2 regions of the Ochrobactrum sp. PL_is483 genome follow, and region 1 is predicted to be linked to the other one. Evidence: predicted binding sites of a transcription regulator. Region 1 holds the regulator's gene; the other holds the start of a gene.
The links. The regulator PhoB, encoded in region 1, activates phosphate uptake and scavenging genes when phosphate is short. The targets are predictions, from matches to a motif close to TGTCATNNANCTGTCAT.

Region 2: the regulator PhoB is predicted to act here: its motif matches at 2,732-2,748, upstream of AC0TNJ_RS02055 (inorganic phosphate transporter).

Annotation. Positions count from the first base shown of each region.
Region 1 is NZ_JBVPGS010000037.1:17,056-24,527, reverse strand. It holds gene dps (DNA starvation/stationary phase protection protein Dps) at 109-606, shown strand; gene AC0TNJ_RS13840 (aminopeptidase) at 654-1,907, opposite strand; gene AC0TNJ_RS13835 (hypothetical protein) at 2,033-2,287, shown strand; gene AC0TNJ_RS13830 (cell wall hydrolase) at 2,387-3,334, opposite strand; gene phoB (phosphate regulon transcriptional regulator PhoB) at 3,978-4,664, opposite strand; gene phoU (phosphate signaling complex protein PhoU) at 4,781-5,503, opposite strand; gene pstB (phosphate ABC transporter ATP-binding protein PstB) at 5,565-6,338, opposite strand; gene pstA (phosphate ABC transporter permease PstA) at 6,403-7,472, opposite strand, start outside.
Region 2 is NZ_JBVPGS010000020.1:96,300-103,771, forward strand. It holds gene AC0TNJ_RS02045 (hypothetical protein) at 346-843, shown strand; gene AC0TNJ_RS02050 (glutamine synthetase beta-grasp domain-containing protein) at 1,235-2,275, shown strand; gene AC0TNJ_RS02055 (inorganic phosphate transporter) at 2,808-4,298, shown strand; gene AC0TNJ_RS02060 (dihydroxyacetone kinase family protein) at 4,388-5,029, opposite strand; gene AC0TNJ_RS02065 (dihydroxyacetone kinase subunit DhaK) at 5,039-6,040, opposite strand; gene AC0TNJ_RS02070 (ABC transporter permease) at 6,064-7,104, opposite strand; gene AC0TNJ_RS02075 (sugar ABC transporter ATP-binding protein) at 7,101-7,472, opposite strand, start outside.

The DNA of each region.
Region 1 (7,472 bases):
TTCTAAGGATCTGGCGGGTTCGTTTGTGCTGGAATAGCTGCCCACGATCATGAGCGACATTCTCCCAGTCTCTCCAAGCCGGATCGAGCAAAAGGATGTGAGGATAAAATGTCCAACAAGTCGATGCATGCAACCCGCAACGATCTTCCTTCCAATACGAAGACGACAATGATCGCCCTGCTCAACGAAAATCTGGCCGCAACAATCGATCTTGCCCTCATCACCAAGCAGGCTCACTGGAACCTCAAGGGGCCGCAATTCATCGCCGTTCATGAAATGCTCGATGGTTTTCGCGGCGATCTCGACGAACACGTCGATACGATTGCCGAGCGTGCCGTACAGCTTGGCGGAACAGCCTATGGCACCACGCAGATCGTGGCGAAGGAAACCAGATTGAAGCCCTATCCGACCGACATTTATGCCGTTCATGACCATCTGCTGGCATTGATCGAGCGTTATGGCGATGTCGCCAATTTGCTGCGCAAATCAATCAAGGATGCCGACGATGCCGGGGATGACGACACGGCGGATATTTTTACCGCCGCTTCCCGCAGCCTCGACAAGGCGCTGTGGTTCCTCGAAGCTCATGTTCAGGAAAAGAACTGACCGAACGGATATAGTGTAAAGGCCGGGAAATCCCGGCCTTTACATGATCAGTTAGCCCATTCGCCGCCGCGCATCACCGGCTCCCGGGTTCCGTGCGCGTTGATGCCATCCACGTCGATCTCGCCGGAGCCGATCATCCAGTCGATATGGATAAGGCTCGAATTGCCGCCCTGCGCCTTGATCTGTTCCGGCGTCAGCTTGGCGCCGTCGATAAAGCATTTGGAATAGCATTGGCCGAGCGCGATGTGGCTCGCTGCATTTTCGTCGAACAGGGTGTTGTAGAACAAAAGCCCGCTCTGCGAGATCGGCGAGGAATGCGGCACCAGCGCCACTTCGCCCAGACGACGCGCGCCCTCATCCGTATCCAGCACCTTGTTGAGTACTTCTTCACCGCGACTTGCCTTCGCCTCGACAATGCGTCCGCTCTCAAAGCGAACCGCGATATTTTCGATCAGGGTGCCCTGATGTGACAAAGGCTTGGTGCTGGTCACATGGCCCTCGACACGCAGGGCGTGGGGCGTCGTAAACACTTCTTCCGTCGGAATGTTCGGATTACAGGTAATGCCGTTTTTCGCCGTGGAAGCGCCGCCGTGCCATTCATGGCCGTCGGCAAGCCCGACGGTCAGATCAGTGTTCGGGCCTTTGAAATGCAGGGCGCGATAAGCCTTGCCGTTCAGGAAACGGGTGCGCGTGCGAAGCGCTGCATTATGCGCGGCCCACGCGCCGACCGGATCGTCGACGTCGACACGCGAAGCCGCAAAGATCGCATCGGCCAGCTTGCGGGTCGCGATGTCCGCCGGGTCGTTCGGAAACATGAGCTTTGCCCATGCCGGGTTGGGATAGGAGACAATGTTCCAGTTGATGTCGAAACCGGCAATCTTTTCCAGCGCCGGCTGATAGGCTTTTGAATTGGCGCGGTTGGCGCGTGAAACCTTGGCCGGGTCCTGACTGGAAAGAAGCATCGGATTATCGGCGGCGATGGCCAAGCGGGCAGCACCGTCCGCATAGGCCTTCGCCATGCCTTCATAAAGCCAGTTGGCCGCGCGGTCGAAACTTGCATCGGGTGCGTTCTCGTAGCGGGCGAGAGCCAATTCGTCATCCGCGAAGAATGGCGTCACCAGTCCGGCTCCGGCCTTGTAGGCATGTTTGGCGATAAGGCGAACCAGCGGCAATGCGACGACCGGCGCGGTGATGACGAGATCCTGCCCCTCGCGCAATTGCAGACCGACACGAACGGCGACTTCCGCAAGACGTTCAAGTTTCACCGGATCGATGACTGGGTTCAGCTGTTCATGAGCCATGGGTGGAAGACCTCTTTGGATATGGAATCACCGACAGTTTATCAGACGGCATAAATTCACCACCTTTTTTCCTGCCTTTCCGCTATAGTATTCACGCGGTCAGTTGCTGAAGAAAGCAGAAAGCAATGAATAAGAAAGTGCTTATCTTACTGGGCGTTACCGGCCTTCTGGCCGGCTGCGTGACGATGACGCCCGAACAGCGCCGTGCGGCTGACGAGCAAACCTGCCAAAGCTATGGCTTCAAACCCAGGACCGATGCTTTCGCCAATTGCCTCATGCGGCTCGACCTCGATCGCAGAGCCGACAGGCGTGCCTGGCAGAACCGGGTGGATTTCTACGACACGCCGATGGTGATCTATCGCCCGATATACCGGCCCTGACGCCTTGTGGCGAAAAACGGCGACCATCAGTCAAAATCAAAACGCCGGCCTGAAGCAAACAGGACCGGCGTTCTGATTGATCAAGTGCAGATCAGCTTTTTATAGCGGCGCTTCCGGCCTGTCCTGAGACAGAAGAAGCGCGCCGATGGCGTCGGCCTGCTTCTGGCTTGCCGGACCATAGCCGAGCGACGTCGGCTGCGGAGCGGTCGTATCGAATTGCGGCTGATAGGAGGCCATTTGCATGTGGTTCTCCTGCTGAGTTGCAGGGACACCGCGATGACGCGCCAGGCGATTACCGCGGGCCTGCGGACCGGCGCCGCCGTTCTGTTCCGCGCTTTGAGCCTGAGAAGCCTCCGCGAGCGCCACCTGAACTGTCGGTGCTGCGCCCGGAACCGGACCCGTCTGCGGCAGGGTCACGTCATAGGATGGATCTTGAGGAACGGAAGGCGATTGCGGCGAATAGGCGAGCGCAAGATTGTATGGTTCCTGCGGAACCGGATTCTGGAGCGAGCCGTCGCGATTGCGCTTCTCATAGAAGGAATTGCCGCCAGCGACGAGCACATAGTGCATGTTGTTATAGGGGAACTTCAGGCCCGCCGTATGGAAGAACATGGCGTTCTTGAGCTTCGGATGGCGCTGCCCCTTCAGGACTGCATCGGCAGTTGCCTGAACATCAGGTAACGCCTTGGAATTCATCTTGCGGGTGAGAACACCGGGCGCGAACTGGTTCTTCTGACCGACCACACCGCAAATCGTATCAGGATAACGGCCCGATGCGAGACGATTCATGACGACCGTGCCGACAGCCAGAAGCCCGTCGGGACTCGAACGGTTGGATTCGAAGAACATCGCGCGTTCAAGACATTCCTTGTCACGCGCGGTGTAGGTGTAGGTCTTCACGCCATTGACCGATTTGACGTGGCTTGCCGCCGTCTTTTCCGAATTGGCTTTTCCCGAAGTCCCGGTCGTCGTGCAACCGGTCACCACGAAAGGCGCAACCACCAGCCCGATAAGAACGGGCAATTTCCACTTCGCGGCGCGCGTCAATGGCTCAGTCTCATGTTAGGACCCTTAACTGATCCAGTCATACGTTCAGGCAGACACATCTGAAACGATGCGCGCGAACGTCTGACTGCGGTGCAAGTCAAAGAGGACGAAGATCAAAATCGCTCATCCTACTGTCGCTCAATCGAATTCAAGGTTTTGGAATTTTTAGGCCAAAAAAAGGCGAAGCGTCAAATCCCAACGATGCAGGAAGCAGCCAGACAGCCTAAAATGAATTCCGAATCGAGAGTGCGAATATGCCTACAAGCCATTTAAATATATTAATAATTTATTAACGAGAGTTACGAATTCAGATAAGGCATTGATTTAAAGCGATTCAAATTCTCGCAATACACGCCATATCGCTGCCTTAATTCGTGTTTGCTTGGATAGTTTTCCCGACCACATTCATGCTGCTTCAAATGATCTGCAAAAATTCAGTTTTCCATGGGTTCCGCTGGTTGCCGTCAACTTTGGAAACATAGTTGTAACATCGTGTGAAAACGCCTAATTGGCGCGAGTTTTGACCCGGCAGAGGCGAATCGGGTCAGCATTGCCCAGGGCCTATCACCCGTGAAACGGCCCGCCACGATGAACATGACGGGCCGATCAAGAGCTGTACTTGAGAGTTTCGAAACGGTGTCGATCAACCGAAAGAATAACCGGCGCCGCGAACGGTCCGGATCGGATCAAGCGCACGACCGACATTGATTGCCTTGCGAAGCCGCCCGACATGGACGTCCACGGTGCGATCATCCACATAGATATCGGGACCCCAAACGCCATCCAGAAGCTGGCTGCGCGAGAAGACACGGCCGGGCGACATCATGAAATATTCGAGCAACCGGAATTCCGTCGGTCCAAGACGAACTTCCTTTTCCTTGCGGTAGACCCGATGCTGCTGGCGGTCCAGAACAAGATCGCCCACTTTCAGCACATGAGACAGGATGCTCGGATTGGAGCGGCGCAGCATTGCCTTGACGCGTGCCAGAAGCTCCGGCGTTGAAAACGGCTTTACGACATAATCGTCGGCGCCGACGCTTAAACCTCGGACGCGTTCGCTCTCCTCGCCACGCGCCGTCAGCATGATGATCGGCAGGCGCTCGGTTTCCGGCCACTGGCGCAGGCGACGGCAAAGCTCAATGCCCGATACGCCCGGCAGCATCCAGTCCAGAATAAGCAGATCCGGCACATTCTCGCGCAAGGCGATTTCGGCCTCGTCGCCGCGCAGCATCGTATCGACCTGATAGCCCTCTGCCTCAAGATTGTAGCGAAGCAGAACGCTCAGCGCCTCTTCGTCTTCCACCACAGCGATTTTGGGTGCCTGTGACATCCAGTATTTCCCTATCCAAATTCGGCGGACGGTGGATACAATCCCCCAATCGACCGCGTGCCGCCGCGCTATTCACACATTCTCAACCGCCGGACCAAAGTCCGGCCGGTTGCAGTTCAGGGTTTACGCGCCTCATCCACGACAATACCGTGGCTCAGGTCTTCCTTGGGTCGCTCAGCCGGCATTTGCAGGCCAGTCACGATGTAATAAACAGTCTCCGCGATATTGGTCGCGTGATCGCCGATGCGCTCGATATTCTTCGCGCAGAACAGAAGATGCGTGCAGGCGGAAATATTGCGCGGATCTTCCATCATGTAAGTCAAGAGTTCGCGGAACAGAGACGTGTACATGGCGTCAATTTCGTCGTCGCGGTCGCGAACGACATTGATCTGCTGCACCGAACGCGACGCATAGGCGTCGAGAACGTCCTTCAGCTGCGTCAGCGCCAGTTCGGCCAGCGTTTCCAGACCGCGATAAAGCTTTACCGGCTGGCGTGATTCCGAAACGGCGGCAACACGCTTGGCAATGTTCTTGCCCAGGTCGCCGACGCGCTCCAGATCGGCGGAGATGCGGATCGAGCCGATGATCTCGCGCAGGTCCACGGCCATGGGCTGGCGCTTGGCGATAATCATGACGGCCTTGTCGTCGATCTCGCGCTCGCTGGCGTCGAGGATAAGATCGTCAGAGATGACACGCTGCGCGAGCGCATTGTCCGCATTGACGATTGCGGCGACGGACTGCTCGACCATACGTTCCGCATGTCCGCCCATCTCGGCGATCTTATGGGAGAGAAACTTCAATTCCTCGTCGTAGGAGCGAACGGTATGCTGAGACGGCATAGTAGACCTCGTAATAAAAATTGCGGGGAAGCCGCACTGTCTGTTGAAACGCAGTTCCGGATCAGCCGAAGCGTCCGGTGATGTAGTCCTGCGTGCGCTTTTCGGTCGGCGCGGTGAACATGGTTTCCGTGTCGCCCACTTCGACCAGATTGCCAAGATGGAACATGGCTGTGCGTTGCGAAACGCGCGCGGCCTGCTGCATCGAGTGCGTGACGATCACGATCGTATAGTTCTGGCGCAGTTCATCGATCAGCTCTTCCACCTTCGCAGTTGCGATCGGGTCGAGCGCCGAGCACGGTTCGTCCATGAGGATGACTTCCGGGCTGACCGCAATCGCGCGCGCAATGCAAAGGCGCTGCTGCTGGCCGCCTGAAAGGCCGGTGCCCGCATCGTGCAGGCGGTCCTTCACTTCTTCGAACAGGCTGGCCTTCTGCAGGCTCGTCACGACGATTTCCTCCAGATCAGCCTTGGTGCGGGCAAGACCGTGGATGCGCGGGCCGTAAGCGACGTTCTCATAAATCGATTTCGGGAACGGATTCGGCTTCTGGAACACCATGCCGACGCGGGCCCGCAGTTCAACGACATCGATCTTCGGATCGTAAATGTCCTCGTTGTCGAGCGTGATCTTGCCGCCGACCTTGCAGCCTTCGATCGTATCATTCATGCGGTTGAGTGAACGCAGGAAGGTAGACTTGCCGCAACCGGAGGGACCAATCAGCGCCGTGACCATCTTTTCCTGGATTTCCAGATCGACGTCGAACAGAGCCTGCTTCTCGCCATAAAACACGCAGACCTTGTCGCCCCGCATCTTTATGGAACTGGCGTTGGCGTTCATTTTTTCTCCTACGGCTTTCTCGAGAGATCGTTCAGTCATCAGGTTCATAGCTTGCGACTCCCGTTTACCAGCGGCGCTCGAAGCGGCGGCGCAGAATGATTGCTGCAATATTCATCACGGCCAGAAACAGAAGCAGGACGATGATAGCGCCTGACGTGCGTTCAACAAAGGCACGTTCTGCTTCGTTTGCCCACATATAGATCTGCACCGGCAAAGCGGTCGCCGGATCCATCGGTGTCGACGGCACATCGGCAACGAATGCTACCATGCCGATCAGGAGGAGCGGCGCGGTTTCACCAAGCGCATGGGCGAGACCGATGATCGTGCCGGTCAAGATGCCGGGTGCGGCAAGCGGCAGGACATGGTGGAACACCATCTGCGTCTTCGATGCGCCGAGACCGAGAGCTGCGGAGCGTATGGAAGGTGGCACGGCACGCAGCGCGGCACGCGTTGCGATGATGATGGTGGGAAGCGTCATCAATGTTAGCACCAGACCGCCGACCAGCGACGCAGAGCGCGGCAGGCCGAAGAAATTGATGAAAACCGCAAGTCCGAGCAGACCGAACACGATGGATGGCACGGCCGCCAGATTGTTGATGTTCACCTCGATCATATCGGTGAACCGGTTCTTCTTGGCGAACTCCTCCAGATAGATCGAAGCAGCAACGCCGATAGGCAGCGAGAGGCCGAGAACGATAAGCATCATGTAGAGCGAACCAACCAGTGCAACCCCGAGACCGGAGGTTTCCGGGCGGCTGGATGCGCCGAACGTAAACAGACCCGTATTGAAGGCCTCCTTCATGACGCCTTCTTCCGAAAGCGTTTTCATCCAGCCTACTTGTCGGTCCGATACCTTGCGGCTCGTCTCCGGCACGGAAAGATCGATCTGTCCCTTGAAGGCGGAATCGATGTCGGCGCCTGCCAGAACCGGAACGGTCTGCGTCGTGCCGATGAGCGACGGATTGTCCATCACGATCTTGCGCAGCTGAATGCGTACACCGTCCGAATAGAAGCGGCCCAGATCGCGCATAGCCGGCCGGTCTGTCGTGGAAATACCAAGCTTTTCGGCCAGGGCGTTGCGCACCAGCAGCGGATAGTTGGCGGTGATCAGCACATTCGGATCGGTCGCCCGCT
Region 2 (7,472 bases), on a different contig from region 1:
GCATCACCTGGATCGAGACCCACAAGAAGTGAACCCGCTAACCGGGTGTCGCTCCCTTCGCGCAAGCAAATTTTAGACGGTTGAGTTAGCGCGCAAACTGGGCCAAGGTGCCAGGCATGTTGGATTGGTCACTCATATTTGTCAGCCTGTTAGCGATCGGCGTGGCGGCATTTCTGATCTACTGTTTGTGGGTGATAATTTTTGCCAAGCCAGACGGTAATCCCGTCGAGCCAACGACAATCGACACCGTCGATATGCTCCCTTTCATGAATCACGACGCTGATTGATGCCCCTTCAAGGCTGCGAAGGCACGCGGCCTGTAATCTGTTCGCTTACAGCTGGACCGTGAGTTTTTTCCTGTTCCTTGGAGGTTTTGGCATTGAGTGCCTCGTTTCCAAGGCGCTTGCAGTGCTAGAAGTTTTTTCAGCACGAAATGGAATTATCCTGAAAGCGGCGCCCGCAACATACCATCACAAGAGTGTAATTTCGTACGGTTTGCACCACGATTATATCATAAACGGACGTCACGATCAGCTTCATATCTTGCCATCGGAGATGCAGACCATGATTCACTCGACATCCAATACCGTCGCCTCAGGCGCACCGGAAGCCGGTTTTCATGCGTTTGGCAATTCGCGCATGCTTCAGGAATTGCAGGCGAAAGTCGAAGACGCCAAGCGCAAGGCCAGTAACAGCCTGCACCGCGCTCGGTCCGCACCCGGGCCGCATGTAACAACGAACGCCATTTTCCTGTCTCTCTATGAAGAACATCTCCGCGATCGGGAATCGCTGTTTTCGTCTCTAAGACAGCTTGATGACATGCGCAAAAATGCGAGTGTCTGAGGCGACGCATCGGCTGGCGGCTTGCCAGGACGCCAGATGACAACATCACCGCCGAATCTTCCCTCATTCCATGCCGGTCTGAACAAGGCCGGCATTCTCGTCCGTATGGCCAATGCGCCGCGATGCCTAATACGATGGTTTCCGCAGCATTGAAGAATGCCTGCGCCGAAGACGTGATGAAATTCTGGTCCGTTGCCTGTTTTTTGAGCAGATAATCTCCACTTGCGTTGCGCAAGTCTTGCCCACCCGGTCGCGCTTGCCTTTTCCGCCCTGAAAATGCACCCGATTCAAAACTGGCACGGTCCTTGCTTCTCTTAAATCGAACACCGAGCCGCGCGACACCGCATGACTTGTGGTGATGGATCAACCGAGGATGACAGAGAGACTAGCGATGACCAAGTACAAGCTCGAATACATTTGGCTCGATGGGTGCAAGCCAGCTGCAAACCTGCGCGGCAAGACGCAGATCAAGGAATTTGACGCTTTCCCGACGCTTGATCAATTGCCGCTCTGGGGTTTCGACGGCTCTTCGACGATGCAGGCCGAAGGCCGCAGCTCCGACTGCGTCTTGAAGCCGGTCGCGATCTATCCTGATCCCGCGCGCAAGAACGGCGCTCTCGTGATGTGCGAAGTCATGATGCCGGACGGCGTCACCCCGCATCCATCCAACAGCCGCGCAACCGTGCTGGAAGACGACAATGCATGGTTCGGTTTCGAGCAGGAATATTTCTTCTACAAGGATGGCCGTCCGCTCGGCTTCCCGGAACAGGGCTTCCCTGCCCCACAGGGTCCGTATTACACCGGCGTCGGCTACAAGAATGTCGGCTCCATCGCCCGCAAGATCGTTGAGGAACATCTCGATCTTTGCCTCGATGCCGGCATCAATCACGAAGGCATCAATGCGGAAGTGGCCAAGGGCCAGTGGGAATTCCAGATTTTCGGCAAGGGCTCAAAGAACGCCGCCGACCAGATGTGGATCGCCCGTTATCTCCTGCTTCGCCTTTGCGAACAGTATGAAATCGACATCGAATTCCACTGCAAGCCGCTCGGCGACACCGACTGGAACGGCTCGGGCATGCACTGCAACTTCTCCACCAAATACATGCGTGAAGTGGGCGGCAAGGAATATTTCGAGGCGCTCATGGCGCAGTTCGAGAAGAATTTGCAGGACCATATCGACGTTTACGGCCCGGACAACCACATGCGCCTGACCGGCAAGCATGAAACCGCTCCGTGGAACAAGTTCTCCTACGGCGTCGCCGATCGTGGCGCGTCGATCCGTGTTCCGCACTCGTTCGTCAGGGATGGCTATCGCGGCTATCTGGAAGATCGCCGCCCGAACTCGCAGGGCTGCCCGTACCAGATCGCTTCGCAGGTCCTGAAGACGATTTCTGAAGTCCCGACCTCGGAAGACGAAGCACTCGCTGCTTGATTTCTAATGCATATACGCTTTAACCGGACGGCCTGCTGAAACCTCCAGGCAGGCCGTCCGGCTTTTCTCTCCGGAATCGCAGGCAACAAAAAAGGCCGGGGCGAAAACGCACCGACCTTCCTCATCATCGCTTTCCTACTAGTGCCAGTACATCCGTGGTCAAAAGCATCAAGCGATGAAGGCTATTGCGAGCGACAGACGCGTTCCAGCGCTCTTGAGCAATGCCTATGACAGCCATATAGGTGCACATCTTGTTCAAAACAAGGTCGTGCAACAAATTAATTGGCAACAGCCTGATCCAGTTTTTCCCTTCCCGCGCAGGGCCGTGCATTCAGCGGTCGGTCGACAGGGTCAGCAATGCCGGACCAAGGCGGAGGGCGGAAGCGATAGCCAAGCACCTCACAAACGGTACAGACTCGAATCATTGACTTTTCAAAGGCCCCGCATTTAAACACCTGTCACATTCCTGAAATGGATCATTCCCCGGCGGCCGCCTGAACCGGTACGCAACGTTAGAAATCAAGAGTAAATCATGGCAAACGAAGATCTCGAAGCTCGGCATTTAGAGACTCTGGATCGCGACCTCGGCCGCTTCGTCAAGCTGGAAACGGCGGCGAGCTACGTTTCCCGTCCGCTCGTGGCACCCGGCATCGCTCTTGTTTTTATCATGCTTGCCGGGCTTGGAGCGGCGATGCTGCTCGGCCAGACCAGTCAGACGCTCATCGTTGTGGCCGCAGCCGTCTTCGGCGCCTACATGGCATTGAATATCGGCGCCAATGACGTTGCCAACAACATGGGTCCGGCAGTGGGCGCCAATGCGCTGAGCATGGGCGGCGCGATTGCCATTGCCGCCGTTTTTGAAAGTGCGGGCGCGCTTATTGCAGGCGCGGATGTCGTCTCGACAGTAGCAACCGGCATCATTGCGCCCGATACGCTCGCAACCCCGGTCATGTTCATCTGGGCGATGATGGCGGCGCTGCTCGCCTCGGCGCTCTGGGTCAATCTTGCGACGTGGATCGGCGCTCCGGTTTCGACCACCCATGCGGTTGTCGGCGGCGTCGTCGGCGCGGGCATCGTCGCGGCAGGCTTTGGAGCGGTGAACTGGTCGCAGATGGCCGCCATAGCGGCAAGCTGGGTTATTTCGCCCGTGTTGGGTGCGATCGTCGCTGCCGGTTTTCTGTGGCTGATCAAGGCCCGCATTGTCTATCGTGCAGACAAAATCGCGGCAGCGCGCGTATGGGTGCCCATCCTTGTCGGCCTTATGGCTGGAACCTTTGCAACATATCTGATCATGAAGGGGCTGAAGCAACTGGTCGATGTGTCGATTGGGGTCGCCTTGCTCATCGGCCTGGCTTTCGGGCTTGCAAGCTGGCTAACCTTGATCCCGGTCATTCGCCGCCAGTCGCTGGGGCTCGAAAACCGCAACAAGTCACTCAAAGTGCTGTTCAGCATCCCGTTGGTCGTTTCGGCGGCGCTGTTGAGCTTCGCCCACGGCGCAAATGATGTGGCCAATGCTGTCGGACCGCTCGCGGCGATCGTCCAGACGTCACAGACCGGCGCGTTGAACGATGGCGTCGAGATTCCGCTCTGGGTTATGCTGATCGGCGCAAGCGGCATTTCCTTCGGCCTGTGCCTGTTTGGCCCCAAGCTCATTCGAATGGTCGGCAACCAGATTACCAAGCTCAACCCGATGCGGGCCTATTGTGTGTCCCTCTCCGCCGCGATCACCGTCATTCTGGCGAGCTGGCTCGGATTGCCGGTCAGTTCGACCCACATCGCTATCGGTGCAATCTTTGGCGTCGGGTTCTTTCGCGAATGGGATACGGAACGCCGGTTGAAAAAGGCTCGTCAGGCCCTGCCGCTTGAATCCATCCCGGTTGAAGAGCGTCGCCGCCGCAAGCTGGTTCGTCGCTCACACGCGCTGACGATTGCCGCTGCATGGGTGGTAACGGTTCCCGCCGCGGCGATACTTTCAGCCATTCTGTTTGCCTTGCTGAACCAGTTGCCTGTCGGAAACTCCTGATACAACGGGCCAGCCTCAGCCGGAAATTACAAAAGCCCCGGGCGTCCAGCCCGGGGCTTTTCCCTGGAATGCGAGTATCAGCCTGCCTGTTAGTTAGCGGAAACGAAAGCTGACATGCTTGTCATCAGCAGCATTCCCACGGTCGCTCCTGCATCCTGAAGTCCGACGGTCTTTTCCTGAAAAGCTGCGGCCTTCCCGTGTTGGGCCACCATCGTCTTGGTCGCTTCCAGCGCATCTTCGGCCGCTTTGGCAGCGGCGGCAAGCGCATCTGCCAGCGAGGCACCCGCTGTGACTTGAGCTTCAAGCGTTACAGCAATCGGGTCCAGCACATCGAGAAGCGTCTTGTCGCCAACCTTCGCCTTACCGCGCTCGGCGATGCCATCGCGGTAGGCGCGCCAGAAAGCGGCGATCTCTGCCGTGCCCATCGCGTCGATGCCGTCACAGGCCTTACTCGCGCGCAAGAAGCCGGTCGCAGTCAGCGTGCCCATGGTGGATGGCGCAACGCGTGCCATGGTGGCGCCAGCTGTGCGCAAAAGCTTGGCAATACCTGCCGCCTCGCCTTCCGCATGAAGAGCTTCTGCAGCGGCTGCAAAAGCCTTGCTCATGGTGATGCCAAGATCGCTGTCGCCAACCTTGCCGTCCAGCGCGATAAGGAACTCACGCTGTTCTGCAAAAAGCTGCTTCCAGTTGTCGAAAAGATCGATCAGATCAGATGCAGTAATGACGTTCATGACCGCACCTCAACCTGCAAAATGCTTGAAGAATGGCGTGTTTGCGGAAGCCGCAATCAACGGTTCCAGTTCTTCGTCGAGGTGCAGCACCGAAACCGATGCCCCGGCCATTTCCATGGAAGTGGCAAATTCGCCGATCCAGACATGCTTGACCTTGATGCCACGCTCGTCAAACAGCTGCGAAACCCGGCGGAACATGATGTAAAGCTCTTCCAGCGGCGTGCCGCCAAGACCGTTGACCAGCACGGCAACTTCATCGCCCTTGGCATAGGTCTGCTCGGCGAAAATGCGTTCCATCAACTCGTCGATGACTGCATCTGCGCTGGCAAGCTTCTTGCGGCTGATGCCCGGTTCGCCATGGATGCCCATGCCGATTTCCATTTCGTCTTCACCGATGGAGAAGGTGGCGTGACCGATTTCCGGCACAACGCAGCTGGAAAGAGCTACACCCATCGTGCGTGTGCGCAGGCGCGCCTTGTCCGCAAGGCGCGTCACTTCGTCGAGCGACAGGCCATTGGCAGCGGCTGCACCGGCAGCCTTATAGACGAAGAAGATACCGGCAACGCCGCGACGCTTGTGTTCTTCACCAACGACAGAGGACGCCACATCATCATTGCCGACAACCTGCTTCACGGTGATGCCATCGAGATCGGCAAGTTCTGCCGCCATATCGAAATTGATGATGTCGCCGCTGTAGTTGCCGTAAATGTAGAGAACACCAGCGCCCTGATCGATAGCCTTGGTAACCTGATACATCTGCTCCGAGCTTGGCGATTGGAACACGCCGCCGACAGCCGCACCATCGATCATGCCTTCACCGATATAGCCGAGAAACAGAGGCAGGTGGCCGGAGCCGCCGCCCGTTGCAATACCGACCTTGCCGGGCTTGGTATTGGCTGTAACCATGCAACGCTTGTCATTGTCGACAAATGTAAGTTCGGGATGCGCCCGATAGATGCCTTCGAGCATCTCATCCACGAAATTGACGGGATCGTTCAGGAATTTCTTCATGATTTCCTCTTGAGAGTATCGGGTTATTTCTTGCGTTGGCGGGTGACGAAGAAGGCTGCAGCCAGCAGGATGAAGCAGCCCACGACGAGACGCTGCCACGTGCTGGGAATGCCCACGAGCACCAGAACACTGTTTATGACGGTGATGAGCAGCACACCGAGCAGGGTGCCGACGACGGTGCCGGTTCCGCCGGTGATGCGCGCACCGCCCAGAACCACAGCGGCAATGACGCTGATTTCTGTTCCGACGAAGTCGAAAGGGCTCGACTGGCGGTTGGCGCAGACATGGATGATGCCCGCCAGCCCCGCCAGCCCGCCTGCATAGCCGAACAGGAAGATATGGATGGTACGCAGATTATAGCCAAGGCGGGCAGCAATCTGGCTGTTGCCGCCCATCGCGAAAATCGCGCGGCCCATCAAGGTCCGGTTCAATATCCACCAGGTCAGGATTGCAGTCGCGGGCAGCACCAGAAAATAGAACGGCATGGTGATGGTGGCGCCGGTTGCCGATTCAAACTGAAACAGCGGCAGACGACCGAAAGCACCCATTGTCGGAGGCAGGGACATGATCCAGACCGTGCCGACAAAGGCGAGCAGGAAGCCGCGGAAAAGATATTGCGTGCCGATGGTGACGATCAGCGACGGCACATTGAGATGATGCACCAGAAGGCCATTGAGTACCCCAAGGAAAATGCCACCCGCAATTGCCATCAGAATGATGAAGATGATCGGCAGTTCCGGCATATAAGCCTGCACAAGAAGCGTCAGTGAATAGACCGTGGTGGCAGCAATGGCCGTAAAGGAAACATCGATGCCGCCTGCGGCGAGAATGATGAAGACGCCAAGTGCGAACAGCCCCATCACCACACTGGCACGTCCGATATCGATCAGTGTAGATGCTTGCAGGAAAGCCGGGTTGATGACTGAAACAATCGTGCAGATTGCCACGAGCAGAAAGAAGGTGATCGATTCCGGGCGTCTGCGAATGAATTCACCCAGCTTGAAAGGTTGGGCGCGAGCCAAATCCTTTTGGCCCAAATCCTGCTGATACTGCGACGCACTCATTGGACATATTCCTTCTGCGACGACATCATGGCTTGATAGAGCTGATCTTCGGTGGCCTGCGCCGCATCGAACTCGGCAACGATGCTGCCCGCGTTCATGACGAGAATGCGGTCTGCATTCTGCAAAAGCTCAGGCAGATCGTCGCTGACGATGATGAGGCCCATGCCGGCCTCGGCCAGCGCCTGAATTGCACGGTAAATCGTGTCTTTTGATCCCACATCGACGCCGACGGTAGGGCCGTGCAGCACCAGCAGCTTCGGGCCAATGCTCAACCAGCGGCCGATCAAGACGCGCTGCTGGTTGCCGCCCGAAAGCGCGCCGACCGGCAGGTCGAGATTGGTGGTGTTCAGCCGCATCTCTTTCATCAG